One region of the Streptomyces sp. NPDC048142 genome, then DNA from elsewhere that is predicted to be linked to it. Evidence: riboswitches for the same ligand, from Rfam matches in the RefSeq annotation. Region 1 holds a riboswitch; each other region holds the start of a gene.
The links. Region 1 has a riboswitch for cyclic di-AMP ahead of ACGF2Y_RS35455 (M23 family metallopeptidase). Riboswitches for the same ligand answer to the same signal wherever they lie in the genome.
Positions count from the first base shown of each region.

Region 2: it holds a riboswitch for cyclic di-AMP, as region 1 does, so the genes downstream of both, ACGF2Y_RS20265 (peptidoglycan DD-metalloendopeptidase family protein) here and ACGF2Y_RS35455 (M23 family metallopeptidase) in region 1, are expected to answer to the same signal.
Region 3: it holds a riboswitch for cyclic di-AMP, as region 1 does, so the genes downstream of both, ACGF2Y_RS29355 (NlpC/P60 family protein) here and ACGF2Y_RS35455 (M23 family metallopeptidase) in region 1, are expected to answer to the same signal.

Region 1 covers NZ_JBIDBC010000056.1:247-10,071, reverse strand. Annotated here, with positions in the region: gene ACGF2Y_RS35480 (sporulation protein) at 1-568, shown strand, start outside; gene lhgO (L-2-hydroxyglutarate oxidase) at 677-1,933, shown strand; gene trmB (tRNA (guanosine(46)-N7)-methyltransferase TrmB) at 1,926-2,891, shown strand; gene ACGF2Y_RS35465 (PrsW family intramembrane metalloprotease) at 2,966-4,537, shown strand; partial or broken gene ACGF2Y_RS35460 (aldo/keto reductase) at 4,565-5,509, opposite strand; gene ACGF2Y_RS35455 (M23 family metallopeptidase) at 5,757-6,791, opposite strand; cyclic di-AMP (ydaO/yuaA leader) riboswitch at 6,803-6,955, opposite strand; gene ACGF2Y_RS35450 (PP2C family protein-serine/threonine phosphatase) at 7,166-8,389, opposite strand; gene ACGF2Y_RS35445 (MerR family transcriptional regulator) at 8,530-9,276, opposite strand; tRNA gene ACGF2Y_RS35440 (tRNA-Met) at 9,385-9,458, opposite strand.
Region 2 covers NZ_JBIDBC010000015.1:66,866-76,690, forward strand. Annotated here, with positions in the region: gene shc (squalene--hopene cyclase) at 1-1,739, shown strand, start outside; gene ACGF2Y_RS20235 (1-hydroxy-2-methyl-2-butenyl 4-diphosphate reductase) at 1,739-2,386, shown strand; gene hpnH (adenosyl-hopene transferase HpnH) at 2,392-3,411, shown strand; gene ACGF2Y_RS20245 (aspartate aminotransferase family protein) at 3,514-4,911, shown strand; gene ACGF2Y_RS20250 (helix-turn-helix domain-containing protein) at 4,983-5,591, shown strand; gene ACGF2Y_RS20255 (DUF6126 family protein) at 5,656-5,829, shown strand; gene ACGF2Y_RS20260 (tyrosine-protein phosphatase) at 5,948-6,760, opposite strand; cyclic di-AMP (ydaO/yuaA leader) riboswitch at 7,206-7,366, shown strand; gene ACGF2Y_RS20265 (peptidoglycan DD-metalloendopeptidase family protein) at 7,370-8,341, shown strand; gene ACGF2Y_RS20270 (SGNH/GDSL hydrolase family protein) at 8,501-9,328, shown strand; gene ACGF2Y_RS20275 (STM4011 family radical SAM protein) at 9,364-9,825, opposite strand, start outside.
Region 3 covers NZ_JBIDBC010000030.1:60,196-70,020, forward strand. Annotated here, with positions in the region: gene ACGF2Y_RS29345 (peptidoglycan DD-metalloendopeptidase family protein) at 1-1,321, shown strand, start outside; gene pcrA (DNA helicase PcrA) at 1,403-3,841, opposite strand; cyclic di-AMP (ydaO/yuaA leader) riboswitch at 4,111-4,277, shown strand; gene ACGF2Y_RS29355 (NlpC/P60 family protein) at 4,285-5,472, shown strand; gene ACGF2Y_RS29360 (hypothetical protein) at 5,614-5,967, opposite strand; gene ACGF2Y_RS29365 (NlpC/P60 family protein) at 6,226-7,305, shown strand; gene ACGF2Y_RS29370 (GNAT family N-acetyltransferase) at 7,344-8,111, shown strand; gene ACGF2Y_RS29375 (response regulator transcription factor) at 8,121-8,816, opposite strand; gene ACGF2Y_RS29380 (PspC domain-containing protein) at 8,813-9,825, opposite strand, start outside.

The DNA.
Region 1 (9,825 bases):
CGGCTTCGCCGACGAAGGCGTCGACCTCGCCCAGGCGGCCGTCGAGCGCAACCGCGGCCTCGCCACCGCCCGCACCATGAGCTTCTTCCGGCTGGTGGAGGCCCGCGCCCATGCGAAGGCCGGCGACGCACCGGCAGCGGGGGCCGCGCTCAAGGGCGCGGAGAGCTGGCTGGAGCGGTCCCGGGCGGGCGACGCCGACCCGCCCTGGCTCGGTTTCTACGGCTACGACCGGTTCGCCGCCGACGCCGCCGAGTGCTACCGGGACCTGAAGGCCCCCCGCCAGGTGCGGCGCTTCACCGAGCAGGCGCTGTCCCGGCCGACCGAGGAGTTCGTCCGCAGCCACGGACTGCGGCTCGTCGTGTCCGCCGTCGCCGAGCTGGAGTCGGGCAATCTGGACGCGGCCTGCGCGGCGGGCACCCGGGCGGTGGAGGTCGCCGGCCGGATCTCCTCGGCCCGCACCATGGAGTACGTCCGCGATCTGCTCCACCGTCTGGAGCCGTACGGGGACGAGCCCCGCGTCGCCGAGCTGCGGGAGCGGGCCCGCCCGCTGCTGGTCACCCCCGTCTGAGCCGGGCGGCGAGGGCACGTCCGGCGAGGTGTGCGCCACGCCCTGCCCGGCTCGGGTTTGAGCCGGTTGTCAGTGGGTCAGTGCACTATCGGGGTGGGAGGTGGCGTGATGATGACGCACGCGGCGTACGACTGCGATGTGCTGGTGATCGGCGGCGGGATCGTCGGTCTGTCGACCGCGTATGCGCTTCTACGGTCCGCTCCGGGCACCCGGGTGACGGTCCTGGAGAAGGAGCGCGGCCCCGCCCGCCATCAGACCGGCCGCAACAGCGGCGTGATCCACAGCGGCATCTACTACCGCCCCGGTTCCCTCAAGGCCCGGTACGCGCTGCGGGGCTCCGCCGAGCTGGCGGACTTCTGCGCCGAGCACTCCATCGGCCATGCCACCACCGGCAAGCTGATCGTCGCCACCGAGCGCTCCGAGCTGCCCCGGCTGCACGGCCTGGTGCAGCGCGGCCGCGCGCACGGTCTGCCCGTGCGGGAGCTGGGCCCGGCGCAGATCGCGGAGTACGAACCGGAGGTCCGGGGCCTGGCGGCGATCCGGGTCGGCACGACGGGCGTCTGCGACTTCACCGCCGTCGCCACCCGCTTCGCGGCCGAGGTCACCGCGGCGGGCGGCATCGTGCGGTACGGCGCGGAGGTCACCGCGATAGACCGGCGCCCCTGGGGCGTGGCGGTGCGCACGGCGGACGGCCCGGTCGTGCGGGCCCGGGTGCTGGTCAACTGCGCGGGTCTCCACTGCGACCGGGTGGCCCGCCTCGCCGGGGACGACCCCGGGGTGCGGATCGTGCCGTTCCGGGGCGAGTACTACGCACTGGCCCGCCCCGAGCTGGTGCGCGGCCTGGTCTACCCGGTGCCGGACCCGGCCTTCCCCTTCCTCGGCGTCCACCTCACCCGGGGCTTCGACGGCTCCGTCCACGTCGGACCCAACGCTGTCCCCGCCCTGGCCCGCGAGGGATACGCCTGGCCGCAGGTCCGCCCCGCCGAACTGCTGTCCACGCTGAGCTGGCCGGGCACCTGGCACCTCGCCCGCCGGCACTGGCGGTACGGGGCGGGCGAGGTGCACCGCTCGCTGTCCCGGCCCGCCTTCACCCGGGCCGTCCAGCGGCTGCTGCCCGCCGTCACCGAGGAGGATCTGCGCCCGTCGCCCGCCGGGGTCCGGGCCCAGGCGGTGCTGAAGGACGGCACGCTGGTCGACGACTTCCTGATCCGCGAGGCCCCGCACACCGTGCATGTGCTCAACGCCCCGTCGCCCGCCGCGACGGCGTGCCTGCCCATCGGGCGGGAGGTGGCACGGCGTGCGCTGCGCCGGGCTCGGGAGGCGGGGTGGAAGCCGCCCGCCGTAGAATCCGGTCATTGTGTCTGAGCAGCCCCTGAACCCCACCCCCGCCACAGCCCCCGACGCCGCGGCCGTCGGCACGCACACCGACGCGGCCACGACCGGCTCCACGGCGGCCGACGCGCTTCCCGCCCCGCTCGCCGACGCCCCGGCCAACACCACGGCCGCCGCCGCGCTCGCCGACGCCCCGGCCGACCCGTCCGCCGCCGAAGACGCCGCCGCCCTGCGCGCCGCCTCCTTCGAGCGCGCGCGCCGGCTGCGCCAGGAGCCCCGCTTCCCCGGCGGCCCCGCCGCCGACCCGGCCGGCTCGCACCACGAGCGCCGGATCCGCAGCTTCCAGCCGCGCCGCAGCCGGGTCACGACCGGCCAGCAGGACGCCCTGGAGCGGCTGTGGCCGAAGTGGGGCCTGGACATCGACGGAAAGCGCGTCCTGGACCTGGCCGAGATGTTCGACGGTCTGCCCGTCGTCCTGGAGATCGGCTTCGGCATGGGCGAGGCCACCGCGCAGATGGCGGCCGACGACCCGGGCACCGGCATCCTCGCGGTCGACGTCCACACCCCCGGCCAGGGCAATCTGCTGGGCCTCGCGGACAAGGCGGGTTCGACCAACGTACGGGTGGCCAACGGCGACGCGATCATCCTGCTGCGCGAGATGCTGGCCCCCGAGTCGCTCGACGGCCTGCGGGTCTACTTCCCCGACCCGTGGCCCAAGGCCCGGCATCACAAGCGGCGCCTGATCCAGCCCGAGTTCCTGGACCTGGTGGCCCCGGTGCTGAAGCCCGGCGGAAGCGTCCACTGCGCGACCGACTGGGAGCCGTACGCCGAGCAGATGCTGGAGGTGCTCACCGCGCACCCCCGCTTCGAGAACACCGCGGCCGACGGCGGATACGCCCCGCGTCCCGCGTTCCGGCCGCTCACCCGCTTCGAGGGGCAGGGCCTGGACAAGGGGCACGTCGTCCACGACCTGCTGTTCGCCCGCGTCTGACCCACCCGCCGGTGGCCCGGACCTGGCCGGATGCGCCGTCGTCGGGTGTCAGTGCTCCTCGTTAGGGTCGAGGAGTGTCCGACCCCTCCGTGCAGCATCAGCAGGCGCGGCCCGCCGTCCCGGTCCTCCACGAGCAGCGGCTCGACGAGGCCCTGGGCGCCGCGCCGGAGCGTGGCCGAGCGCGTTACCGGCCGCGCCGCGTCGGCATGGTGTGGCGCAGCAGGGTGTTCCGCGCCGGGGCCGTGATCGTGGTGCTCGCGCTGTGCTGGCTGCTGATCCTGGCCCTCGTCCGCGAGCAGACCGGCCCGGAGGGGTTCCTCGTCGGCCTGGGCCTGGCGGTGCTTCCGGTGCCGCTCCTGATGGCCGCCTTCCGCTGGCTCGACCGGGTCGAGCCGGGCCCCTGGCGGAATCTGCTGTTCTCCTTCGCCTGGGGCGCGTGCGCCGCCGCACTCGTCGCGATCATCGCCAACTCGTTCGCGACGCGCTGGATAGCCACCGCGACGGCCGACCCGGCGAGCGCCGACACCCTGGGGGCGACGGTGATCGCCCCCGTGGTCGAGGAGAGCGCGAAGGCGGCGGCCGTGCTGCTGATCTTCCTGTTCCGCAGACGGGAGTCCGGCGGGGTGGTGGACGGTATCGTCGTCGCCGGGTTCACCGCGACGGGCTTCGCGTTCACCGAGAACATCCTCTATCTGGGCAACGCCTTCGGCGAGGACCAGCAGCTGGGCAGCTCCGGGTTCGCCTCGGTGACGGCCGGGACGTTCTTCGTGCGGATCGTGATGTCGCCGTTCGCGCACCCCCTGTTCACCGTCCTCACCGGCCTCGGCTTCGGCTTCGCGGCCGTCAGCGCCCGCCGCCACCGCTTCCGCCGGATCGCCCTGCCGCTGCTGGGGCTGCTCCTGGCGATGGGGCTGCACGCCCTGTGGAACGGCTCGTCGTCCTTCGGCCCGTACGGCTTCTACGCGGTGTACGGCATCGTCATGGTCCCGGCGTTCGGCCTGGTGACCTGGCTGGCGGTCTGGTCGCGCCGGCGGGAGCTGCGCACCCTGGCCGCCGAGCTGCCCGCGTACGCGGCGGCCGGCTGGCTCACCCCCGCCGAGCCGTCGGCGCTCTCCTCCATGCGGGCCCGGGGCGTGGCCCGCGACCTGGCCCGCCACTGGCAGCCGGACCGGACCCGGGGCCGGGCGGCGGCCCGCGCGGTCGCGGAGTACGAGTCGTTCGCGACCACCCTTGCGGGTCTGCGCCGCCGGGCCCGCCAGGGCGCGGTGGGTCCGGACTTCGGCGCGCGGGAGCGGGAGTTGCTGCACCATCTCTGGCAGCGCCGGGAAGTCGCGGCCCCGGCCCTCACCCACGCGGCCCGCCTCACCTCCCACCCTGGCTTCCATCACCACCGCAACCCCCCGATGCCGCACGGAAACGGGTACGGGCAGGGATACGGCGGGTACGGACACGAGCAGAGGCAGGGATACGGATACGGACACGGGCAGGGGTACGGGTACGGGTACGGGTACGGGCAGGCGTACGGGTACAGCGGCCCGGTCCCGCAGCCGCCCCCATCCCCCTACTCCTACCCGCCGCCCCAGCCGTACGGCAGCGCACCGCCCACCCACCGACTCCCGCCTCCGCCCCCGCCGCCGCCGCAGTAGCGTCGGCGACGGACGGCAGGGATGGTCTCAGGCCGACGCCTCGGTGAGCAGGGCGAGTTCCCGGTCCGTCAGCCGCAGATCGGCGACCGCGACGAGGGCGGGGAGCTGCTCGACCGTACGGGCGGAGGCGATCGGGGCGGCGACGGTCGGCTGCGCGGCGAGCCAGGCGAGGGCGACCGTCGCGATCTCGGCGTTGCGTTCCCCGGCGACCCGGTCGAGGGCGGCCAGCACCCTGCGGCCCTGCTCCGACTCCAGATGGCCGCCCGCCTTCGCGGAGCGGACGCTCTCCACCTTCGTACCGGGGCGGTACTTGCCGGTGAGGAAACCGGAGGCGAGCGCGTAGTACGGGACGGCGGCGAGGCCGGCGCGGGCCGCGGTGTCCTGGAGGGCGCCCTCGTAGGTGTCGCGGGAGACCAGGTTGTAGTGGGGCTGGAGCGCGACGTACCGGGCGAGGCCCTCGCGCTCGGAGAAGTCCAGGGAGGCCCGCAGGCGCTCGGGGCTGATGTTGGAGGCGGCGATGTGCCGCACCTTGCCGTCCTTCACCAGCTGGTCGAGGGCGGTGATGATCTCCTCGACCGGGACGGTCTCGTCGTCGAAGTGCGTGTAGTAGAGGTCGATGTGGTCGGTGCCGAGCCGGCGCAGCGAAGCCTCGGCGGCGCCCTTGATCGTGCCGGCGGCCAGGCCACGGTGGTCGGGGTGGGCGCCGGCCTTGGTGGCGACGACGATGTCGGACCGGTTGCCGCGGGAGGCGAGCCACCTGCCGATGACGGTCTCCGACTCGCCGCCCTCGTTGCCCTCGACCCAGGCGGAGTACGCGTCAGCGGTGTCGATGAAGTTGCCGCCGGCCGCGACGTACGCGTCCAGGACGGCGAAGGACTACTGCTCGTCCGCCGTCCAGCCGAAGACGCTGCCGCCGAGGGCGAGGGGGAAGACCCGGAGGCCCGAGGTGCCGAGAGTGCGCGCGGAAGTCATGTGAGGGTCCAACGGGGTGGACGGTGGGCGGTATTCCTCATTCCTCCACCGCCGCGCGACCGTACCTCCCCACCTCCACCGGGAAGGAACCGTGTCGCCCAGGAACCATGCCCCCCAAGGAACCGTGCCGTCCCCGGAACCGTGCCGTCCCCGGACAGACCGGCAGCCCTGGCGTCGGGGGGTGTGCGTCAGGGCTGCCGGAGTTTCGGGGTGGCGACGAAGGACGTCGGCCGGGGGGCCGGGGGTTTCAGACGTTCAGGCCCTTGCTGTTCAGCCAGGCCATCGGGTCCATCGCGGAACCGCCCGCGGTGCGGACCTCAAGGTGGAGGTGGACGCCGGTCACGTTGCCGCTGTCGCCCATCCGGCCGATGGTCTGGCCCGTGGTGACCTTCTGGCCGACGGAGACCTCGATCGAGGACTGGTGGGCGTACCAGATCTCGGTTCCGTCCTCCAGCTGGAGCACCGTGCGGTAGCCGTACGAACCGGAGTAGCCGGCCGACGTGATCGTGCCGCTGTGCACGGCCTTGAGCGGCGCACCGGCCGACCCGGCGAAGTCGAGACCGGTGTGCTGGCCGGAGGACCAGAGCGCGCCGGACTGACCGTAGGTCGAGGTGATCGTGTACGAGAAGGTGGGGAGGGAGTAGCTGGCGGCGAGCTTGGCGAGCCGCTCGGCCTCCTTCTTCTTCTCCGCCGCTTCCTCCGCCGCCTTCTTCTTCGCGGCGGCTTCCGCCTCGGCCTGGTCCTGCTGCTTCTTGGCCTCCTGCGCCGCCTTCTCGGCCGCGGCGTTCTCGGCGGTGGCCTTGGCCTCGGCGTCGGCGCTGGCCTGCTGCTGCTCGGCCTGCTGGAGGATCCGGGCGCGCAGGGCCTCGCCCGCGTCGGTGGCGCCCTGCTCGGCCTCGGCGCTGGTGAGACCGGCGGTGGTGAGCGGCGCGGACGAGGCGACCGGGGCCGTCTCCGCGTCGTCCGACATGAAGGACCCGACGCCGGGAAGAGACGTGGCGTCGGGGAGGTTGTCCGAGATGGAATCGGGAAGAGTGATGGAGACCGGCGCCTTGTCCTGCGCGGTGGCCATGCCGCCCGCACCGACGGCCGCTATGACGCCGACTCCGAGGACGGTGGAACTACGGGCCAGACCACGCTGCTTGGACACGCGGTGCCTGCCGCGCACGGGACGGATGGACTCCTCGGTGGGGTTCCACTCTTCCCAGGACCGCTCCGCGCCACCGAAGGTGTCGGCACTGAAGGGTGACGGGGCCTCAGGGGCAGGCTTGTTGGACGCCACGTGGGCGCACTCCTTTCCTTCCTTCTCGCCTACCGGGTTAGCTGACGGGTTCGGAGCAGGAAGGTCTCCTACGGGCCCCTCCGTCTCTCACGAGACACAGGCGTCCGATTCACCCCATGTAGGTGGTTCCCCGGTTCCCTTGCGGAATTCGGCGCTCGCGCGCGGCGCCGTCTCTGACGACGACTGTGACGACCGCGCTGCGTTATCGAACGTTAATAGAAGCATGTGCCCAATTCCAAGCTGTTCCTGTTGATCATTAACGAACACAGCAGGGATATACAGGTCACAAGCGGGTGGAATCGGGCGACTTGACCGAGCCTCAGCCGCACCTCATTTTCTGACGGTATGTCAAATGTTATGCGGAGCGGTGCCCTTCAGTTACGCACCGTGTCATCGCCCCGGCCCACGATCCTCACCGTCGTCCGGCGCACGGGCTGCCCCTCCGCCGGCCGGGCGACCGCGATCAGCGCCATGTCGTCCGTGGTCCGCCCCCCGGTGTGCAGCCGTACGTCGTCGGTCAGCGCCGACAGCAGCTCCTCCGGCCCCGGGAAGATCCGGCCGCGCAGCCGGGCCGCCGGATCGTAGAAGACCCCGTTCGCGTCCCGGGCCTCCGACAGGCCGTCCGTGAAGGCGAGGAGCGTCGCCCCTGCGGGCATCGCCCACTCGTCGGCCCGGTCCGGCCACACCCCCAGGTCCATCCCCAGCGGCAGCGCGGGCACCGAGGGCGCGAGCTCCTCCAGGGCGCCGTCCGCGTACAGCAGGATCGGCTCGGGGTGACCGCGGTTGACGAGGCGCAGCGAGGCCGAGCCGGGCGGGATCTCGGCCAGCACGGCGGTGATGAACCCCTCCATGGCGTCCAGCCCGTACCGCCGCGTCCCCTCCCGTGCCAGCGCCCGCTCCAGCCGCTGCGCGACGCCCTCCAGCGAACGCTCCTGCTCTGCGGCCTCCCGGAACGCCCCGATGATCACCGCCACCGCCTCCACGGCGCCCAGCCCCTTGCCGCGTACGTCGCCGACCACCACGCGTACCCCGTACGGGGTGTCCGCGACGGCGAACAGGTCGCCGCCCACGAACTCGTCCGCCTGCGCCGCCTCGTACCGCGCCGCGACCTGGAGCCCGCCGATCCGCTCGGCCGGCGTCGGCAGCACGGCCCGCATGGCGGTCTCCGCGATGACCCGGGCCGAGGCCAGCTGCTCGTTGCTGCGCCGCACGACCCCGTTGATGACGATGGCGAGCACCGAGGCGGTGAGCACGGTGATCATCTCGATGACGGGGACCACCTGGGTGGACGTCCCGTCGGCGAGCCGCATCGCGATGACGGAGAGGAGCGCGGCGATGTCGGTGCGGACGGTCCGGGACAGCGAGAAGAACGGTGCGGCGATCAGCGGGGCCGCGACGAACAGGGGAACGGCGGTGAAGTTGGGCGGGGACAGTGAGTCGAACACCAGCCCGCCGACGATCAGCAGGGCGGGCAGCATCCGGACGAACCGGCGTGACCCCCGGCTGCCGGGCGTCACATTGCCCTCCGGAGACCCGAACACCGCACGGCCCACGGCGTCGATGCTCCCCGCCGTGCCGCTACGCCGTCTCTCGGCCATCCCCACCTGTGCACTCCTGCCCGGTCCACCCACGGCTGCGGACGGTACCGCGCCCGGTCCAGGCTTCCCGGAGCCGCGCCGGGCGGCGACCGGGCATCGGCCGAATAGGGGGAAGCGGACGGCAGCCCGGCCCTTGGCGGTCAGTCGGAGAGCCGGTGTTCCGCGTAGACCGTCAGCGCGTCCCGTACGAAGGCGGCGGTGCCGTCCCCGTGGCGATCGTAGTTCTTCGCGAAGCGGGGATCGGCGGCATACATCTCCCCGAGCCCGATCACGTACGAGCGGCTGGGCTCCCTGGCCGACGACAGCCATGCGCAGTGCCGACGGGCGAGCTCCTGCGCCTCGGCCCCCTCCGCGGCGAGCCCGGCCTCCCTGGCCCGCCCCCAGTCGCGCGCGAGGGCCTCGTGCTCGTCCTGGAACGCCCGCTTCTCCCGCTCCCCGAGCGAACGCCACCAGCGGTCGCCCTCCTCGTACGCGTCCCGGCCCCAGCGCTCGGTCACCTCCTGCTCGTGGGCGGTGTGGTCGAAACCGTCGAACACTTCGTCGGCCATGAGTTCCATCCCCTCCTGGGTCTTGTGGAGAGTGGTCCGCACCGAGGCGATCTGCCGCCCGATGCGCGCCTGCTCCTGTTCGAGCAGCCGCAGATGCGCCCGCAGCGCCACCGCCGTGTCCCGCTGCCCCGCGAGCACGTCCTTGATGGCGGGCAGCGACAGTCCGAGCTCCCGCAGCAGCAGGATGCGCTGCAGCCGGACGAGGGCGTCCTGGTCGTAGTAGCGGTAGCCGTTGCTCCCGATCCGGCTCGGCGTGAGGAGACCGAGGTCCCCGTAGTGCCGGAGCGTGCGGCTCGTGGTGCCGGCTTTTCTGGCGATTTCCTGAATGGACCACTCCATGCCGGAAACGCTAGATCTTTACGCTGCGTCAAGGTCAAGCCGGAACATCGCGGCACCGGAAAACGACTCGGGCCCGGCACGCTGTGCGTGCCGGGCCCGGGTCTTCAGTAGCGGGGACAGGATTTGAACCTGCGACCTCTGGGTTATGAGCCCAGCGAGCTACCGAGCTGCTCCACCCCGCGTCGGTAGACACAACTCTACGGCATTCCCGGCGCGCCTCTGACCAGTTACGGCGAGCGGTACCTCACCTCCGCGCCGGGCTCCGCCTGATCACCGGCGGCCACACCCGACATCCCCGGCCCGGCCCCGTACGAGCGGCCTCGGACAAGCGGCCCCTCACAGCGAAACGCCTCGTCCTGCCGGAGCAGGCCGAGGCGTTTCGTGTCGGGCCGGAGGGGGTTCCTCCGGGCCCGGTGACCAGTAGGCCGTGTGGGACTCGAACCCACAACCAACGGATTAAAAGTCCTGGCCGGGAGCGGGTAGGTGGTGCCGGGCTATGTTGCGTTGTCCCGGACTGCCTGGTCGGACGGGGTGGGCAGTGCCGCGTGG
Region 2 (9,825 bases), on a different contig from region 1:
CCGCCGCCCTCTTCATCCGCGGCGAACAGCTCGGCGACGGCACCTGGAACACCTTCTACGGCGGACCGGCCGACCTTTCCGCCACGATCGAGGCGTACGTCGCCCTGCGGCTGGCCGGGGACCGCCCCGACGAACCGCACATGGCACGCGCCTCCGGCTGGATCAGGGAGCAGGGCGGCATCGCGGCAGCCCGCGTCTTCACCCGCATCTGGCTGGCCCTGTTCGGCTGGTGGAAATGGGACGACCTCCCCGAACTGCCGCCCGAGCTGATGTTCTTCCCCAAGTGGGTCCCGCTCAACATCTACGACTTCGGTTGCTGGGCCCGGCAGACCATCGTGCCGCTCACCGTCGTCTCCGCCAAGCGCCCGGTGCGCCCGGCGCCCTTCGCCCTGGACGAGCTGCACACCGACCCCCACCATCCCAACCCGGCCAGGAAGCTTGCCCCGCCCGCCAGTTGGGACGGGCTCTTCCAGCGCCTCGACAAAGGGCTGCACCTCTACCACAAGGTCGCCCCGCGCCCGCTGCGCCGCGTCGCGATGAACCTGGCCGCCCGGTGGATCATCGAGCGCCAGGAGAACGACGGATGCTGGGGCGGGATCCAGCCGCCCGCCGTCTATTCCATCATCGCGCTGCACCTGCTCGGCTACGACCTCGACCACCCGGTGATGAAGGCCGGCCTGGCCTCGCTCGACCGGTTCGCCGTCCGGCGCGAGGACGGCGCCCGCATGGTCGAGGCCTGCCAGTCGCCCGTCTGGGACACCTGCCTGGCCACCATCGCCCTGGCCGACGCCGGACTCAGACCCGATCACCCCGCCCTGGTGAAGGCCGCCGACTGGATGCTGGCCGAGGAGATCACCAGACCCGGTGACTGGTCGGTGCGAAAGCCCGAACTCGCCCCGGGGGGCTGGGCGTTCGAGTTCCACAACGACAACTACCCGGACATCGACGACACCGCCGAAGTCGTTCTTGCGCTGCGCCGGGTACGCCACCCGGACCCCGCCCGCATGCAGGCGGCCATCGACCGCGGGGTCCGCTGGAACCTCGGGATGCAGTCCCGCAACGGAGCCTGGGGCGCGTTCGACGCCGACAACACCAGCCCCTTCCCCAACCGCCTGCCCTTCTGCGACTTCGGTGAGGTCATCGACCCGCCGTCGGCCGACGTCACCGGCCATGTCGTGGAGATGCTCGCCGTCGAGGGCCTCGCGAACCACCCCCGTACCCGCGAGGGCATCGAGTGGCTGCTCGCCGAACAGGAGGCGTGCGGGGCCTGGTTCGGGCGCTGGGGCGTCAACTACGTCTACGGCACCGGGTCCGTGGTGCCCGCCCTGATCGTTGCCGGACTGCCCGCCGCCCACCCCGCGATCCGCCGGGCCGTGGGATGGCTGGAATCCGTTCAGAACGACGACGGCGGCTGGGGCGAGGATCTGCGCTCCTACCAGGAGGAGAAGTGGATCGGGCACGGTGAGTCCACCGCCTCCCAGACCGCGTGGGCGCTGCTCGCCCTCCTCGCCGCGGGCCGCCGTGACACCCGCCCGGTCGCCCGCGGCGTCACCTGGCTGACCGAGGCGCAGCAGGCCGACGGCTCCTGGGACGAGCCGTATTTCACCGGCACCGGCTTCCCCTGGGATTTTTCCATCAACTACCACCTCTACCGCCAGGTCTTCCCTCTCACGGCACTCGGACGTTATGTGTACGGCGACCCGTTCGCCGACCGCGCGAGCGCCGCCGAGGGGGCCTGATGGGCGATCCGCGAGGGCCCGGGAGCCCCGTGCCGCCGCTGCTGGTCGCCTGCGCCCTCGGCATCGAGCAGGTCGCCCTGCGCAGCGGCAGGGGCGCCCCGGGCCCGGTCCGCGTGCTGCGCACCGGGATGGGCCCCCGGGCGGCGGAGGCGGCCGTGGCGCGTCTCCTGGGCCCCGGCGGCGTTCCCGACGCCGCCGTGATCGCCTCCGGCTTCTGCGCCGGCCTCGCCCCGGGGATGCACCCGGGGGACCTGGTCGTCGCCGAGGAGACCCGGGACGCGGACGGCGCCACTCCCTGCGTCGGCACCGGCGTCCTGGTCGCCGCACTGGCCGGGGCGTTCCCCGGCCGCACCGTCCACACCGGCCCGCTGACCGGCTCCGACCACGTCGTACGGGGCTCCGAGCGGGCCGCGCTGCGGGCGGGCGGGGCCATCGCGGTGGACATGGAGTCCGCCGCGACACTGCGTACCGCCCTGAGTCACGGACCGCGCCCGGTTGCGGCCGTCCGGGTGGTCGTGGACGCTCCAGAACATGAGCTCGTCCGCATCGGCACGGTTCGCGGTGGAATATCGGCCTTCCGTGTTCTCCGTGCCGTCCTTCCGGCTTTCTACGAATGGCACCGATCGTTACTGCTCCCCAGGAGGTGAGCCAGATGGCCATGCCGCTCCGTCAGTCCATCAAGGTCGCGACGTATCTCTTCGAACAGAAGCTCCGCAAGCGTGAGAAGTTCCCGCTGATCGTCGAGCTGGAGCCATTGTTCGCCTGCAATCTCGCCTGTGAGGGCTGCGGGAAGATCCAGCACCCGGCCGGTGTCCTCAAGCAGCGCATGCCGGTCGCCCAGGCGGTCGGAGCGGTGCTCGAATCCGGCGCCCCCATGGTGTCGATCGCCGGTGGCGAACCCCTGATGCATCCTCAGATCGACGAGATCGTGCGTCAGCTCGTCGCGAAGAAGAAGTACGTCTTCCTCTGTACCAACGCGATGCTGATGCGGAAGAAGCTCGACAAGTTCACCCCGTCCCCGTACTTCGCCTTCGCCGTGCACATCGACGGACTGCGCGAGCGGCACGACGAGTCGGTCGCCAAGGAGGGCGTCTTCGACGAGGCCGTCGCCGCGATGAAGGAGGCCAAGCGGCGCGGATTCCGCGTCACCACCAACTCCACCTTCTTCAACACCGACACCCCGCAGACCATCATCGAGGTCCTCAACTACCTCAACGACGACCTCCAGGTCGACGAGATGATGATCTCGCCCGCCTACGCCTACGAGAAGGCGCCCGACCAGGAGCACTTCCTGGGCGTCGAGCAGACCCGCGAGCTCTTCAAGAAGGCCTTCGCGGGCGGTAACCGGGGCCGCTGGCGGCTCAACCACTCGCCGCTCTTCCTGGACTTCCTGGAGGGCAAGGCGGATTTCCCGTGTACCGCGTGGGCGATCCCGAACTACTCGCTCTTCGGCTGGCAGCGCCCCTGCTACCTGATGAACGACGGTTACGTACCGACGTACCGTCAGCTCATCGAGGAGACCGACTGGGAGAAGTACGGCCGCGGCAAGGACCCGCGCTGCGCCAACTGCATGGCGCACTGCGGCTACGAGCCCACGGCGGTGCTCGCCACCATGGGGTCCCTGAAGGAATCCCTGCGCGCGGCACGGGAGACCATCAGCAGCAATCGCTGAGGCGCCGACCGACGAGGCACGGCAGGCCGCCACGGGCCCCCGGGGCGGCCTGCCCCCCCGTACCAGCACACCCCGAAGGCCCCCGAAGGAGAAGAGCGGGCGATGACGGACGGCGGATCCCAGGGCTTCGACCTGGCTCGGCTCCTCGCCGAGCGCGGGGCCGAACGGTACGACCTGCACGCGCGCCACCTCAACCACCAGCTGCCGCGCATGCTGCACACCATCGGCTTCGACAAGGTCTACGAGCGGGCCGAAGGCGCGTACTTCTGGGACGCGGAGGGCAACGACTACCTCGACATGCTCGCCGGGTTCGGCGTCATGGGCCTCGGCCGCCACCACCCCGTCGTCCGCCAGGCCCTGCACGACGTCCTGGACGCCCAGCTCGCCGACCTCACCCGCTTCGACTGCCAGCCGCTGCCCGGACTGCTGGCCGAGAAGCTGCTGACCCACAGCCCGCACCTGGACCGCGTCTTCTTCGGGAACAGCGGCACGGAAGCGGTCGAGACGGCGCTGAAATTCGCCCGATGCGCGACCGGGAAGCCCCGGGTCCTCTACTGCGACCATGCCTTTCACGGGCTCACCACGGGCTCCCTCTCGGTCAACGGCGAGGGCGGCTTCCGCGACGGCTTCGGCCCGCTGCTCCCCGACACGGCGGTCCCGCTCGGCGACCTGGACGCGCTGCGCCGCGAGCTGAAGCGGGGCGATGTCGCGGCCCTGGTGCTGGAGCCGATCCAGGGCAAAGGCGTGCACGCCGCGCCGCCCGGCTATCTGCGGCAGGCGCAGGAGCTGCTGCACCGGCACAAGGCGCTCCTGATCGCCGACGAGGTGCAGACCGGCCTCGGCCGGACCGGGGACTTCTACGCCTACCAGCACGAGGAGGGCGTGGAGCCCGATCTGGTGTGCGTGGCCAAGGCGCTCTCCGGCGGCTATGTGCCCGTCGGCGCGACCCTCGGCAAGGACTGGATCTTCCGCAAGGTCTACTCCTCGATGGACCGGGTCCTCGTCCACTCGGCGAGTTTCGGCTCCAACGCCCAGGCGATGGCGGCCGGGCTCGCCGTCCTGACCGTGATGGAGGACGAGGAGACCGTAGCGAACGCGCGGCGCACCGGCGATCTGCTGCGCGAGCGGCTGGCGGCGCTGGTGGACCGCTACGAGCTGCTGCACGAGGTCCGCGGCCGCGGACTGATGATCGGCATCGAATTCGGCCGGCCGTCGTCGCTGAAACTCCGCAGCCGCTGGACCATGCTCCAGGCGGCCCGCAAGGGACTCTTCGCTCAGATGGTCGTGGTGCCGCTGCTCCAGAAGCACCGGATCCTCACCCAGGTCTCCGGCGACCACCTGGAAGTGATCAAGCTGATTCCGCCGCTGGTCATCGGGGACGCGGAGGTGGACCGCTTCGTGGCGGCGTTCACCTCCGTCATGGATGACGCGCACAGCGGCGGCGGACTGATGTGGGACTTCGGCCGGACCCTGGTCAAGCAGGCCGTGGCCAACCGCTGACCGGCCCGGGACCCGGTTTGCCTCCGGGGCAAATTATTGCCCCGGAGGAAAGGTCCTGGCCCAATGGAGACATGAACCCTCCGGACGAAGGGGTGCCGGACGAGCTCCCCGGCGTCGCACCCCGCCTGCGCGACCTGCGCCGAGGCCGTGGCCTGACCCTGGAAACCGCTGCTCAGCGGGCCGGGCTCTCCCCGGCCCATCTCTCCCGGCTGGAGACCGGCCGCCGGCAGCCCTCGCTGCCGATGCTGCTGGGGCTGGCCCGTATCTACGGTACGACGGTCTCCGAGCTTCTCGGCGAGCAGCCGCCCGAACGGGGCGCGATCGTCCGCGGCGGCGGCTTCGAGGGGGCGGAGGCGGACGGCTGGATGTACCGGCAGGCCGGCGGATCCGGCCGCGCGATGCAGGCGCTGCGGGTGCGCGTTCCGTACGGGGCCCAGGGCGACCTGGTCCGGGTCCATCCCGGCGAGGAGTGGCTGTACGTCCTTGAGGGACGGCTGCGGGTCGGGCTCGGCGACACCGTCCACGACCTCGAACCCGGTGACAGCGCCCACTTCGACTCGCTCACCCCGCACCGGATCGCGGCCGTCGACCGCTGCGGCGCCGAGCTGCTCTTCGTCCACACCCTGCTGCAGAGTCCCGCCGCCGAGCTCTGCCTCGGCAACGCCCTCCACGCGCGCTGACCGGCCGTTCCCGCCGGCGGCATCCTTCGCTCCACCGGCCGCGAGGCCGACAGAGAGGACCGTCATGTCCGATTCCGAACACTTCGACCCGCTGGGCCCCGGACGTCGCGAGAACGAGGACCCGCAGGAGAAGCGGATGCCGCGCGGCGTGGTGATCCGTCTCTTCGCCTACCTGGTGGCGGGCCACATCATCGCGGGCTTCCTCTATCTGCTCTTCGTGGTCGCCGGAAGCAAGTGACGGCAGGCAGGTGATGGCAGGCAAGTGAAGGCGGGCCGGTGACGGTGAGCACGTGACGGCGGGCCGGTGACGGTGAGCACGTGACGGCGGGCCGCCGGCCGAATCGCCGCCGGCCGGGTCAGCCCTGGTCGAGCAGGCGCTCGCGCAGTCGTTCCCGGGTCCCGGGGGAGACCCTCAGCCCCTCGGTCAGGTAGCGGTCGGTCGTTCCCCAGGTCTCCTCGATGGCTGTGAACGCCGCCGCGAGGTAGTCGGAATGCGCCCCGAAGAGCGGGTTCAGCAGCTCCATCACCTCGGGAGACATTCCGGACTCGGACATATCGGTGCGCTTCACCTTGTACCGGCGGTGGAGGTCGTTGGACTTGAGGTAGTCCTCCTCGATCGCCTCCGGCTCGACGCCGACCGCCAGCAGGGCGATCGCGATCGAGAGACCGGCCCGGTCCTTGCCCGCGGCGCAGTGCATGAGGGCCGGGACGCTGTCCTCGGCCAGGGAGTGCAGCACGCGGCTGTGCTCGGCGGTGCGGTCCACGATCGTCGAGCGGTACATCCGGATCATGCGCTCGGCGCCCTTGCCGCCCGAGAGGATGGAGCGCAGCTGTTCGATGTCCCCGTCGCGCACCATGCGCCAGAACTCCGCGCCGTCGGCCGGGTCCGAGAGCGGAATGCTGACATTGCGGACACCGGTCAGCTCGATGTCGTACCCGTCGAGCTGGTGGTCGGCGGAATTACGGAAGTCGAAGATCGTGTGCAGTCCGAGTCCGCCGAGGAAGGCCGCGTCCTCGGCGGTGGCGTGCGCCAGGTGACCGCTGCGGTAGAGCCGGCCGAAGGCGGTGTGCCGCCCGTCCGTGGTGGGAAGACCGCCCACGTCGCGGAAGTTGCGGACTCCGGTCAGCGCGGTCTCTGTCGGCGGGACCTGCGGCACCTGCTGCGTCACGGTGGCTCCTCTGGGGTCTCTGGCGTCGGCGCGGCTCGCCGGCGAGGGCGCTCCCGTGACGATACGACATCGATTCGACAGAAAATCATCACGGTCGGGTACCCGGTGCGGGGTGCCACGCGGGCCGGGCTGACCCGGCGTCAGGGGTGGCGCCTGCGGCATGTCCGTATTGGTGTATTTCGCAGAACATGCCCCGCTAATGGGGGAGATGGGATTCCAGAGGTGAGCGGGATCATATCCGTGACGGACCGTGGTGAGCGCGTCCCGGGGCATTCCCGTTGCCCGTACGGAAATTCAAGATCCGTCATCCACGGAGTGTGACGGGAAATCCGGGGCGATATTGAATCGATGATTCAGGTGCGCAACCGGTGGCTTGTTCCTGTCGTCCTGACTCGTTTACGGTCGCCGCAATCCGGACGGACCGCCTAATCCTGCCGCCGCCCGGAATTCGCACCCACCCACTCACGCGTGGCAGGAGCGGGGGAACCAGGTAAGCCGCCGATCCGGAGCGATCCGGACCGGCTCGGGGTGAAGTCGCCGCAACGCGACCGGGCATCTCCAGCCCGAACCCGACAGCTCACCTCGCAGGCGCCGGAGAGGAACTTCCCCATGCCCGCAAAGGGTAAGCACCGTCGTCCGAAGTCCGGCCCGATCTCCCGCGGCGTCCTCGCCGCAGGGACCGGCGGCGCCGTACTCGCCCTCCCGCTCATCGGCGCCACCGTCGCGAGTGCCGCGGACCGGGCCGCTCCGGCCGCGAAGCCCGCCGCCGCCTCGGTCGCCGCCGCGCACACCGCCCCGTCGACCGCCCCGGCCGCGTCGAAGGCCGCCCCGAAGACGTACTCCGTCGTCCCCGGCGACTACCTGTCGAAGATCGCCGCCGAGCACCGGCTCAAGGGCGGGTGGGAGAAGCTGTACCAGGACAACCGCTCCACCGTCGGAGAGAACCCCAGCCTGATCCACCCGGGCATGAAGCTGACCCTCGGCGCCAAGGGCTCCGCCCCGGCAGAGAAGTCCGCGGCTCCCAAGTCCGCGGCTCCCAAAGCAGCCCCGAAGAAGGCCGAACCGGCACCCAAGGCCGCTCCGAAGAAGGACCCGAAGGCGGACACGGTCTCCGCCGACGACTCCGAGGGCTCCGGCAGCTCGACGCCGGCCGGCTCCTCCGAGGCCACCGGCTCCGGCTGGTCGGCCCCGCTGGCCAGCGCCAACGTCACCACCCAGTACCGCGCTTCCGGCGCCAGCTGGTCCAGCGGCTACCACACCGGCTCGGACTTCCAGGCCGCCTCCGGCACCCCCGTCCTCGCGATCGGGCCGGGTACCGTGGTCTCGGCCGGCTACGGCGGCTCGTACGGCAACGAGGTCGTCATCAAGCACGAGGACGGCATGTACTCCCAGTACGCCCACCAGTCCGCGCTGAACGTCTCCGTCGGCCAGACCGTCACCGGCGGCCAGCAGATCGGCCTCTCCGGCTCCACCGGCAACTCCACCGGCCCGCACCTGCACTTCGAGGTCCGCACCGGCCCGAGCTACGGCTCGGACGTCGACCCGATCGCGTACCTGCGTCAGCACGGCGTCTCCGTCTGACCGAGCGGGGCGAGAAGTGACGAGGGGCGGTGCGCGGCGGCGCACCGCCCCTCTCTTTATTCCGGCTTTACTGCAACTGACCGGGTGGTCTATCTCACCACGCGTCAACCCCGTATTACGGTCGCGTAAGTCACATCGAACGATGCAGGATAAGTGCTTGTGGCAGACGATTCGAGAAACAACCAGCAGCACATCATCGGGTCGTACGCGGCGATTGGCGACAGTTTCACCGAGGGAGTCGGCGACCCCGGCCCCGGCGGCACCTTCGTCGGCTGGGCGGACCGCTTCGCGGTCCTCCTCGCCGACCGGCTCCCGGCCCCCGACGCGGCGGCCGGCCCCGAGGACTCCCCGCACGGGGACTTCCGCTACGCCAATCTCGCCGTACGAGGACGTCTCCTCGACCAGATCGTCGAGGAGCAGATCCCGCGCGCCAAGGAACTGGCCCCCGACCTGGTCAGCTTCTGCGCGGGCGGCAACGACATCATCCGGCCCGGCACCGACCCCGACGACCTCGCCGAGCGCTTCGAGCGGGCGGTCGCCGACCTGAGCAACGCCGTCGGCACGGTCATGGTCACCACCGGCTTCGACACCCGGGGCGTTCCGGTGCTGCGCCACATGCGCGGCAAGATCGCCACCTACAACGTGCATCTCCGGGCCATCGCCGACCGCTACCACTGCCCCGTGCTGGACCTGTGGTCGCTCCGCTCGGTCCAGGACCGGCGCGCCTGGGACAACGACCGGCTGCACCTCTCGCCCGAGGGCCACACCCGCGTCGCGCTGCGCGCCGCACAGGTCCTCGGCCACGACGTGCCCGCCGACCCCGACCAGCCCTGGCCGCCGCAGGCCCAGCGCAGCCCCTTCGACGAGCGGCGCGACAACATCCAGTGGGCCCGCGAATACCTGGTGCCGTGGATCGGGCGACGGCTGCGCGGAGAGTCCTCCGGCGACCACGTAGAGGCGAAGCGTCCCGACCTTCTGCCGCTGTAGCGGTCGTAGCGGTCACGGCTCCAGCAGTCGTACGGTCATGGCTCCAGCAGGGGGAGCGCACGCCGGGGCGGGCTCGGCACCACGAGCCCGTCCGAAGGCATGCCCACCCCGGGCCCGGCCGGTATCCGCTCCAGGACACCGCCCGCGAACACGTCGTACAGCGGCAGCGACTCCAGATGCACATAGCCGATATGGCAGTCGCACACGGCGAGCGGACAGGCCCGCGGGCCGAGCGCCCGGCGGTAGCTGCCGTCGTAGAGACTGCCCAGCTCGGCCTGGACGAAGTGACAGCGCCGTACCGTGCCGTCGCCGTCCACCGAGATCACCGACTCACCGGTCCGGCAGGGCAGCCCCGCCGAGCGGTGCGGATCACGGCTGTAGGGGAACAGCGGATCCAGCTCCGTCCACCGCGTCGCCTCCTCGTCGGTGTAGGTGTGTCCCTCGGCGGCGTTCACCCAGAGATAGACCTCCTCCGGCAGCGCCGCCCGCAGCCGCCG
Region 3 (9,825 bases), on a different contig from region 1:
TGCCTACGAGACCGGTACGTACCCGGCCGGCACCGCGTACGGAACCGGCGGCGTCCGCGGGACGGACGTCCACGAGACCGGGGCGTATCCGGCCGAGGCGTATCCGACCGGCGCGTACGACACCGCGGCCGTCGCCGACGACACCGGTAGGCATGACACCGGTTCGTACGAGACCGGTTCGTACGAGACCGGTTCACATGACACCGGTTCGTACGCCACCGGGACGTACGCCACCACCGGCGCCTACGGCATGGGTGCGTACGGCACAGGTACGTACGACACCGGCGCCTACGACGCGACCGCATGGAACTCCGGCGCCACGCCCGGGGAGTGCGCGTACGAACCCGAACATACGTCGCACCCGCTGTACGAACAGCAGTCGGCCGACGCGACGGCGCCCGAAGTGCCGGCCGAGCCGGACGGTACGTCCGAGGAGCCCGAGGCCGAGCTGTCCTCCACCGCCACCTTCCCCGCCCTCGCACCGGACGCCGCGCCGGAGCCGGACGCCGGGGACGACTTCCCCGCCCCGCACCCCGCGAACCGCACCGCCGCCCGTCCCCCCGCCCCCCGCAGCCGGGCCCGTCGGCGTACCCCCGCCAAGCGCTCCGCCCTGCTGACCGTCGCGGTGCCCTCCGCCTGCGTGATGAGCGTCGCGGGCATCGCCGCGGCCTCGGTCGGTGGGCTGTCCGGCGACGAGGAGAAGAAGGACGAGACGACCACCTCGCTGGCGGTCGCCGACCCCAGCACGGTCCAGCCGGTCGCCGCGAACAACCGGCTGGACAGCCAGCTGGCGCAGCTCTCGGAGGGCAGCGACGACTTCCGTGAGCGCGCGAGCCGCACCCAGGAGCGCATCGACCTGCGGGAACGCCAGGCCGCGGAGAAGAAGAAGCGCGAGGAGGAGGCCGCACGCCGTGAGGCGCTGCGACCCAAGTTCGTCCTGCCGGTCAAGCAGCACGGGCTCAGCGCCTACTACGGCCAGGCGGGCGTCAACTGGATGTCCGTGCACTCGGGCATCGACTTCCCCGTCTCGTACGGCACTCCGGTGATGGCCGCGACCGACGGCACCGTACGCACCCAGCTGAACAGCGCCTATGGAGTCATGGCGATCGTGACCGCCGCCGACGGCACCGAGACCTGGTACTGCCACCTCAGCAGCACGAAGATCCGCTCGGGCCCGGTGAAGGCCGGTGACGTCATCGCGTACTCCGGGAATTCGGGCAACTCCACCGGTCCGCACCTGCACTTCGAGGTCCGGCCGGGCGGCGGTTCGGCGATCGACCCGCTGGCGTGGCTGCGCAGCAAGGGCCTCAACCCGACCTGAGACGGACACCCGGAAGCGGGAGGGAGGGCCCTCGGCCCTCCCTCCCGCTTTCTGCTGCCTCGCCCGTATATCTCTCGCCGTCTACAGCTTCTCGACCGGTGCGTACCGCAGCAGCAGCTTCTTCGGGCGCTCGTCGCCGAAGTCGACCGTCGCCTTGGCCTGGTCGCCGAAGCCCTCGACAGCCGTCACCGTGCCGAGCCCGAACTGGTCGTGCGTGACCCGGTCGCCGGCCACCAGGGTGACCGTCGGCTTCTCCGTGCCGCGCCGGGTCGCGAAGCCCGAGGGGCCGGTGCGGGAGCGGGAGGAGGACAGCGAGGACGTGATGCCGGAGGTGGGTCCCGCGGGGGCGGCCATCGGGCCCTTGCGCTTCCAGTCCAGGTGCTGCTCCGGGATCTCCTCCAGGAACCGCGAGGGCGGGTTGTACGAGGGCTGGCCCCAGGCGCTGCGCATCGCGGCCCGGGTCAGATAGAGCCGTTCGCGGGCGCGGGTGATGCCGACGTACGCGAGGCGGCGCTCCTCCTCCAGCTCCTTGGTCTGGCCGAGGGCCCGCATGTGCGGGAAGACGCCGTCCTCCATGCCGGTGAGGAAGACGACCGGGAACTCCAGGCCCTTCGCGGTGTGCAGGGTCATCAGCGTGATGACCCCGGAGCCGTCCTCGTCCTCGTCGGGGATCTGGTCGGAGTCCGCGACGAGCGCGACCTTCTCCAGGAACTCCGCGAGCGTCCCCGCGCCCTCCGTCTCGCCCCGCTCCTGCTCGAATTCGAGGGCGACGGCGGCGAGTTCCTGGAGGTTCTCGATGCGGGTCTCGTCCTGCGGGTCGGTGGAGGCCTGGAGCTCGGCGAGATAGCCCGTGCGCTCCAGGACCGCTTCCAGCACGACGGCGGGCCCGGCGCCGGACTCGACGATCGTGCGCAGCTCCTCCATCAGCGTGTTGAAGCGCTTGACGGCGTTGGACGAGCGGGCGGCCATGCCGTACGCCTCGTCCACCCGGCGCAGTGCCTGCGGGAAGGAGATCTTCTCCCGCATCGACAGGGCGTCGATCATCGCTTCGGCGCGGTCGCCGATGCCGCGCTTGGGGACGTTGAGGATGCGGCGCAGCGGGACGGTGTCCTCGGGGTTGGCGAGGACCCGGAGGTAGGCCAGGACGTCCCGGACCTCCTTGCGCTCGTAGAAGCGCACGCCGCCGACGACCTTGTAGGGCAGGCCGACGCGGATGAAGATCTCTTCGAAGACACGGGACTGGGCGTTGGTCCGGTAGAAGACGGCGACGTCGCCCGCCTTGGCGTCGCCCGCGTCGGTGAGCCGGTCGATCTCGTCGGCGACGAACTGCGCCTCGTCGTGCTCGGTGTCCGCGACATAGCCGGTGATGCGGGCGCCGGAGCCGGCGTTGGTCCAGAGGTTCTTGGGGCGGCGGCTCTCGTTGCGCTCGATGACGGCGTTGGCGGCGGAGAGAATCGTCTGCGTGGAGCGGTAGTTCTGCTCCAGCATGATCGTCGTCGCGCTCGGGTAGTCCTCCTCGAACTGGAGGATGTTGCGGATGGTCGCGCCCCGGAAGGCGTAGATCGACTGGTCCGCGTCGCCCACCACGCACAGCTCGGCGGGGGCGTCGGCCTCTCCGGCCGGGCCGACCAGCTCCCGTACCAGCGTGTACTGGGCGTGGTTGGTGTCCTGGTACTCGTCGACCAGGACGTGGCGGAAGCGGCGGCGGTAGTGCTCGGCGACGTCCGGGAAGGCCTGGAGGAGGTGGACCGTCGTCATGATGATGTCGTCGAAGTCCAGGGCGTTGGCCTCGCGCAGGCGGGCCTGGTAAAGCGCGTACGCCTGGGCCAAGGTCTTCTCGAAGCCATCGGCAGCCTGCCCGGCGAAGGTCTCCTCGTCGATGAGCTCGTTCTTGAGGTTGGAGACCTTGGCGGTGAAGGACTTCGGCGGGTGGCGCTTGGGGTCCAGGTCGAGGTCGCGGCAGACCAGGGCCATCAGGCGCTTGGAGTCGGCGGCGTCGTAGATCGAGAAGGACGAGGTGAAGCCGAGCTTCTTCGACTCGCGGCGCAGGATGCGGACGCACGCGCTGTGGAAGGTCATGACCCACATGGCGTTGGCGCGCGGGCCGACGAGCTGCTCGACGCGCTCCTTCATCTCGCCCGCGGCCTTGTTGGTGAAGGTGATCGCGAGGATCTGCCCGGGGTGCGTGCCGCGCTCGGCCAGCAGGTGGGCGATGCGGTGGGTGAGCACCCGGGTCTTGCCGGAGCCGGCCCCGGCGACAATGAGCAGCGGGGATCCGGCGTGCACGACGGCGGCGCGCTGCTCGGTGTTCAGCCCGTCGAGCAGCGCCGCGGCGTCGATCACCGGGCGCGGGTGGCCGTCCCGGTAATACCCGTCCCGGGGCGGCGGGGGCGCGTCGTAGACGCCCTCGAAGAGTCCCTCCGGCACCGCTTCGGGCGCGTGGTCCTCGGGGGGCGGCGGGGGGCCGTCCTCCGCGGGCTGGAGGCCGGTCAGGAAACTGTCGTCAAAGAGGCTGCTCATCGCCTCCCGAGTTTAGGCTGCCGGACTGACAACCTTCGGCCGAAGGCCGGAAGCAGCCCTCGGCACCCGTACGCCACCGGTACGCACGGAGAGCGGACGCCCACGTTCCGTGAAGGAGTGCCCGGTCGGAAGGGGTGTGTGGCCCATGATCCGAAAAGGTCACGAAAATGTATCGGGCATATCGCTCATGCTCCTTCCCAGCGGTGCCACGGGTTGGCTAGCGTGCTCGGTCAGGTGATCCGTACCTCCCTGAGGCGAACCGCGCCTAACGGACACCTCTGCCGAATCCGTCCTGCCCTCCAGGTAGTTCGGAACCGGGGACCCACACGCAGAACCGGGGTGAATCGGTCCGTGCCCTCGCATCCGGACCGTAGGACAGCCTTCCGTTCCGTCCGAACCCGACAGCTAACCCGGTAGGCGGTCCACGGAAGGAGATGCCGGTCTTGGCATCGCATCGCAAGCCGCGCACGAAGGTGCGCACCACCACTCCCGCCGTCGGGCTGACGACGGCCGCGCTGGCCTCCGTGACGTTGCTCTCCACGCAGAGCGCCACGGCCGCGCCCGCGGAGCCGAAGCCCACCATCGAGGAAGTGCAGAAGAAGGTCGACGCCCTGTACCGGCAGGCGGGCACCGCGACCCAGGAGTACAACCGGGCCAAGGCCGCCTCCGCCACGCAGCAGAAGAAGGTCGCCACGCTGCTCGCGGACGTGGCGAAGCGGACCGAGAAGATCAACGAGGCGCGCCGCGCGCTGGGCTCCTACGCGGCGGCCCAGTACCGCAGCGGCGGCATCGCGCCCACGGCGACGTTCTTCCTGGCGGACGACCCGCAGGGGTACTTCGACCAGAGCCGGCTCATGGACCGGGCGACAGAGAGGCAGCAGAAGGCCGTCACCGATTTCCGTACGCAGCAGGCGGCGGCGGCGAAGAAGCGCGCGGAGGCGGTGAAGAGCCTGGAGACCCTCACCGAGACGCAGGCCACACGCGCCTCCAGCAAGAAGGACGTGCAGACCAAGCTCACCGAGGCCCGCGGCCTGTTGTCCCGGCTGACCGCCGAGGAGAAGGCGCGGCTGGCGGAGCTGGAGCGCAAGAAGGAGGCCGAGGCCAAGGAGAAGGCGGCGAAGCTGGCCGCCCGGCAGGCCGCCGAGGCGAAGGAGAAGGCCGAGGCGGAGGAGAAGGCCCGCGAGGAGGCCGCGAAGGAGTCCAGCGGCGGTTCGGGAACGGGCTCCGGATCCGGTACGGGCACGGGGTCGGGCTCCGGCACCGGCACGGGCAGCGGTTACGCCGCCAAGGCGGAGAAGGTGCTGGACTTCGCCCGCGCCCAGATCGGGAAGCCGTACGTCTGGGGCGCGTCGGGCCCGTCCAGTTACGACTGCTCGGGGCTGACGCAGGCGGCGTGGCGGGAGGCGGGCGTGACCCTGCCCCGGACGACCTGGGACCAGGTGAACGTCGGAACCCGGGTCGCCACCTCCGACCTGCTCCCCGGGGACCTGGTCTTCTTCTACGACGACATCAGCCACGTCGGCATCTACAAGGGCGACGGGATGATGATCCACGCCCCGAAGCCGGGTGCGAACGTGCGCGAGGAGTCGATCTACTCCATGCCGATCTACGGAAGCGTGCGCCCGGCGTAGCAACAGTGCGTAGGGGCAGCGCGTAGGGGCAGTAGGTAGGGGCAGTAGGTAGCGCCAGAACGCGTAGGACCGGTACGTAGCAGCAGTACGCGTACGGGGCCGGGGGCGGCTCTTCAGCGGTCGTTCCCGGAACGCCTCACCTCATGTCCAGACGGTGGCGATGAAGATGTTGGCGACCGTCAGCCCGCCGACCGCCGCGAACGCGCCCTTGTCGACCTTCTCGTCGTCCCGCTTGACGTAGACCAAGGCGAGGATCACGACCAGCAGCGCCAGCTTGATGCCGATCTTGACGTTGTTCACGGCCTGATCGTCGGCCTGGTTGAGGCCGACCAGGGCGACACCGGTGACCAGCATGGTCAGCGCGCCGTGAAGCATCGCGGGGACGAAGCGGGCGGTCCCCGCCCCCATGGCCTTCATCTGCGTCAGGAAGCCGCCCAGCAGGGAGGCGATGCCGATGATGTGCAGGGCGACGAAGACATTGATGAGTACGTCCATGGATCCGGAGCCTAGCCATGGCCAGTGTTTCACCGTGCAGTGAGGCAAGCCTTCCTTTTGCACCTTCCTCGTGCGCCTTCTCGGCCGTGAGCGAATCGCCCTGCAATAGGACCCCATTCCCGATCGAATGCGACCGGCGAAACGTCACATCAGGGCAATAGCTGTCATGGTGACTCTTTTCCCCGCACCCGGATTAGCGTCCTTCACGGACCCGCCGGTATCTCCCGGCGGGCAGCCGACAGAAAGGATGCCATCCCCGTGGCAGCGCACCGCAGGTCAGCTCACCGAAAACCCAAGCAGCGCCCGTTCGCCGGCCCTGCTGCCCGCACCGCCGCCACCCTGGCGCTCGCCGGGGCCGCCACCGCCGGCTCGGTCACCGGAGCGGGCGCGGCCCCCGCCGAACCGGCCCCCACCGCCACGCAGGTCAAGGCGAAGGTCGACCGGCTGTACCACGACGCCGAGGTCGCCACCGAGAAGTACAACGGGGCGAAGGAGAAGGCGGCCGCCGCCACCCGCACCGTCGAGGACCTGACCGACGAGGCCGCCCGCCGCACCGACCGCCTCAACACCGCCCGGCACGCCCTGGGTTCGCTGGCCACCGCGCAGTACCGCGGCGGCACCCTCGATCCGGCCCTGCAACTGGCGCTCTCCTCCGACCCCGACACCTATCTGCAACGCGCCTCCTACCTCGACCGGGTGGGCGACCGGCAGACGGGCATGCTGCGGAACATCAAGCGGCAGGTCTCCCAGATCACCCGCGTCAAGGCCCGCGCCGACCAGGAGACCGAACGCCTCGCCGCCCGCCGCGCCGAGCTGCGCGAACACCGCACCGTGATCCGCACCAAGCTGGCCGACGCCCGCAGGCTGCTGGACACCCTGACCGCCGATGAGCGCGCCGAACACGAACGCTCCGCCGACGCCCGGCACGGCGGCGGCCCGGCCCACGCCGACCGCTCCACCGCCCGGAGCGGACCGGTCGCGCCCTCGAACTCCCGCGCCGCGCAAGCCATCGCCTTCGCGCACGGCGCGATCGGCAAGCCGTACGTCTGGGGCGCGACGGGCCCGAACGCCTTCGACTGCTCGGGCCTGACCCAGGCGGCCTGGAAGGCGGCGGGCGTCAGCCTGCCCCGCACCACCTACACCCAGATCAACGCCGGACAGCGCATCCCGCGCTCCCGACTGGCCCCCGGCGACCTGGTGTTCTTCTACTCCGGGATCAGCCACGTCGGCCTCTACATCGGCGGCGGCCAGATGATCCACGCCCCGCGCCCGGGAGCACCGGTGCGCATCGCCCCCATCGATCAAATGCCTTTCGCCGGAGCGACCCGGGTGGCATAGTCCCCGGCACCGATCCGTACCGCCGAAGGAACTCCCGTATGACGATGGCGAACGCCGTCCAGGACTACGCCCGTACGCTCACGCTGCGGTCTCCCGACCACTACCGGGTGGGCCCGTTCACCGTCCGGCACAACCCGGACTGGGAGCTGAAGTACGCCAACTACGCGATCCCCGACCGGGAAGCGGAACCCACGGCGGACGAGGTGGCGGCCCTGGTCGAGGCGTTCCGGGAGCACGAACGGCTCCCCCGCCTGGAGTTTCTGCCCGCCTGGGCCCCGGCCGTCGAACCGGCCCTGCTCGCCGCCGGTTTCACCGTGGAGAACCGGGCCCCGCTGCTGGCCTGCGGCCACGGGGACCTCCGGACGCCGAAACCGGTCGACGGCCTCCGCATCACCGTGCCCGGCACCGAAGCGGAATTCACCGACGCCGCCCGCGTCCAGCACCGGGGCTTCGGCGGCGAGGGCGAGCCCGAGCAGGGAGTGGCCGACTGGCTGCGTGCGGCGGCCACCGGCGACGGGGTCGCCGCCCTGGCCGTCCTCGACGGCACACCGGCCGGGGCCGGGGGCTGCTCGGTCGCGGTCGACGGCCTCAGCGAACTGGCCGGCCTCGCCGTCGCCGCCCCCTTCCGGCGTCGGGGCGTCGGCGCCGCGCTCTCCGCCTGGCTGACGGAACGGGCCCTCGGCCAGGGCTGCCGGACCGTCTGGCTGGAGCCGGGCGACGCCGGCGTCGAGAGGATCTACGCGAGCATCGGCTACCGCCGGATCGGCGAGAAGGTCAACATCTCGCTCGACCCGGCCGGCCGTTGAACGACGGCCTCAGACCAGCCGTCGCGCCGTCGCCCACCGGGTCAGCTCGTGGCGGTTGGAGAGCTGGAGCTTGCGGAGCACCGCCGAGACGTGCGACTCGACCGTCTTCACCGAGATGAACAGCTGCTTGGCGATCTCCTTGTACGCGTAGCCGCGCGCGATCAGCCGCAGCACCTCGCGCTCGCGCTGGGTGAGGCGGTCCAGGTCCTCGTCGACCGGCGGGGCGTCCGTGGAGGCGAAGGCGTCCAGGACGAAGCCGGCCAGGCGGGGCGAGAAGACCGCGTCGCCCTCCTGGACCCGGAAGACCGAGTTCACCAGGTCGGTGCCGGTGATCGTCTTGGTGACGTAGCCGCGCGCACCGCCCCGGATGACGCCGATGACGTCCTCCGCGGCGTCCGAGACGGACAGCGCGAGAAAGCGGACCGGGTTCTCGGCCGTGCCCATCATGGGGGCGCAGCGGCGGAGCACCTCGACGCCGCCGCCGCCCGGGAGGTGGACGTCGAGGAGAACGACCTCGGGGCGGGTCGCCGTGATGACGGTGACCGCCTGGTCGACGTCGGCGGCCTCGCCGACCACCTCGACGCCGGTCTCCTCGGTACGGCCGATCTCGGCCTGCACCCCGGTGCGGAACATCCGGTGGTCGTCGACGAGCACGACCCGTACCCGTCGCTCCGGGCCCCCGGTGGCTTCGGTGTTCTCGGTCATTCGCTCGCCCTCTCCATCTCCAGCTCGACCTCGGTGCCCCCACCGGGCACCGAACGCAGCCGGGCGCTGCCGCCGTTGCGCTGCATCCGGCCGATGATTGATTCTCGTACGCCCATCCGGTCCCCGGGAACCTCGTCCAGGTCGAAGCCCGGACCCCGGTCCCGTACGGACACGAAGACCGTAGTGCCCTCGACCTCCGCGAAGACCTGGACGGCGCCGCCCTCGCCACCGTACTTGGCGGCATTGACCATCGCCTCGCGCGCGGCCTGCATCTGTGCGCTCAGCTTCTCGTCCAGCGGGCAGTCGCCGACCACGACGACCTCCAGGGGGACGCCGTGCTTGTCCTCGACCTCGGCGGCGGCCCGTTTGACGGCCTCGGCCAGGTTCTCCGGCTCGTCGCTCTCGTCCTTGCCGGTGCCCTCGGGGTTGTAGAGCCAGTTGCGCAGCTCGCGTTCCTGGGCGCGGGCGAGGCGTCTGACCTCGCCGCCGTCGTCGGCGTTGCGCTGGATCAGGGTGAGGGTGTGCAGTACGGAGTCGTGGACGTGGGCGGCGACCTCGGCACGCTCCTGGGCGCGGATGCGCATCAGGCGCTCCTCGGAGAGGTCCTGGGTCATCCGCACCAGGTAGGGGCCTGCGAGCAGGGCGATGCCGGTGAGTACGGCGATGGCCGCGGTGAGGACGTTGCCGAGCTGGGCGGCCGAGCCGCGCACCACCATGAACACGGCGAGGCCGAGGCCGACGAGGGCCACCCCGGCGAGGCCGCGGGCCAGGTGCAGCAGCTTGCGGTTGCGGTCGGTCTCCATCCAGCGGGCGCGGCGGGCGTTGTCCGCCTGCCGCCAGACCAGGACGGAGCCGGCGCCGATCAGGAGGGTGGGCCAGATGTAACGGTCGGCCTCGCTGCCCATGTCGACATTGGCGACGAACGCGACGGCCCCGAAGGTCAGGGCGACCAGTGCGAAGACCTGGCCCTTGTCCGGCTTACGAAGCTTGCGGCGGCCGTCCGCCGACG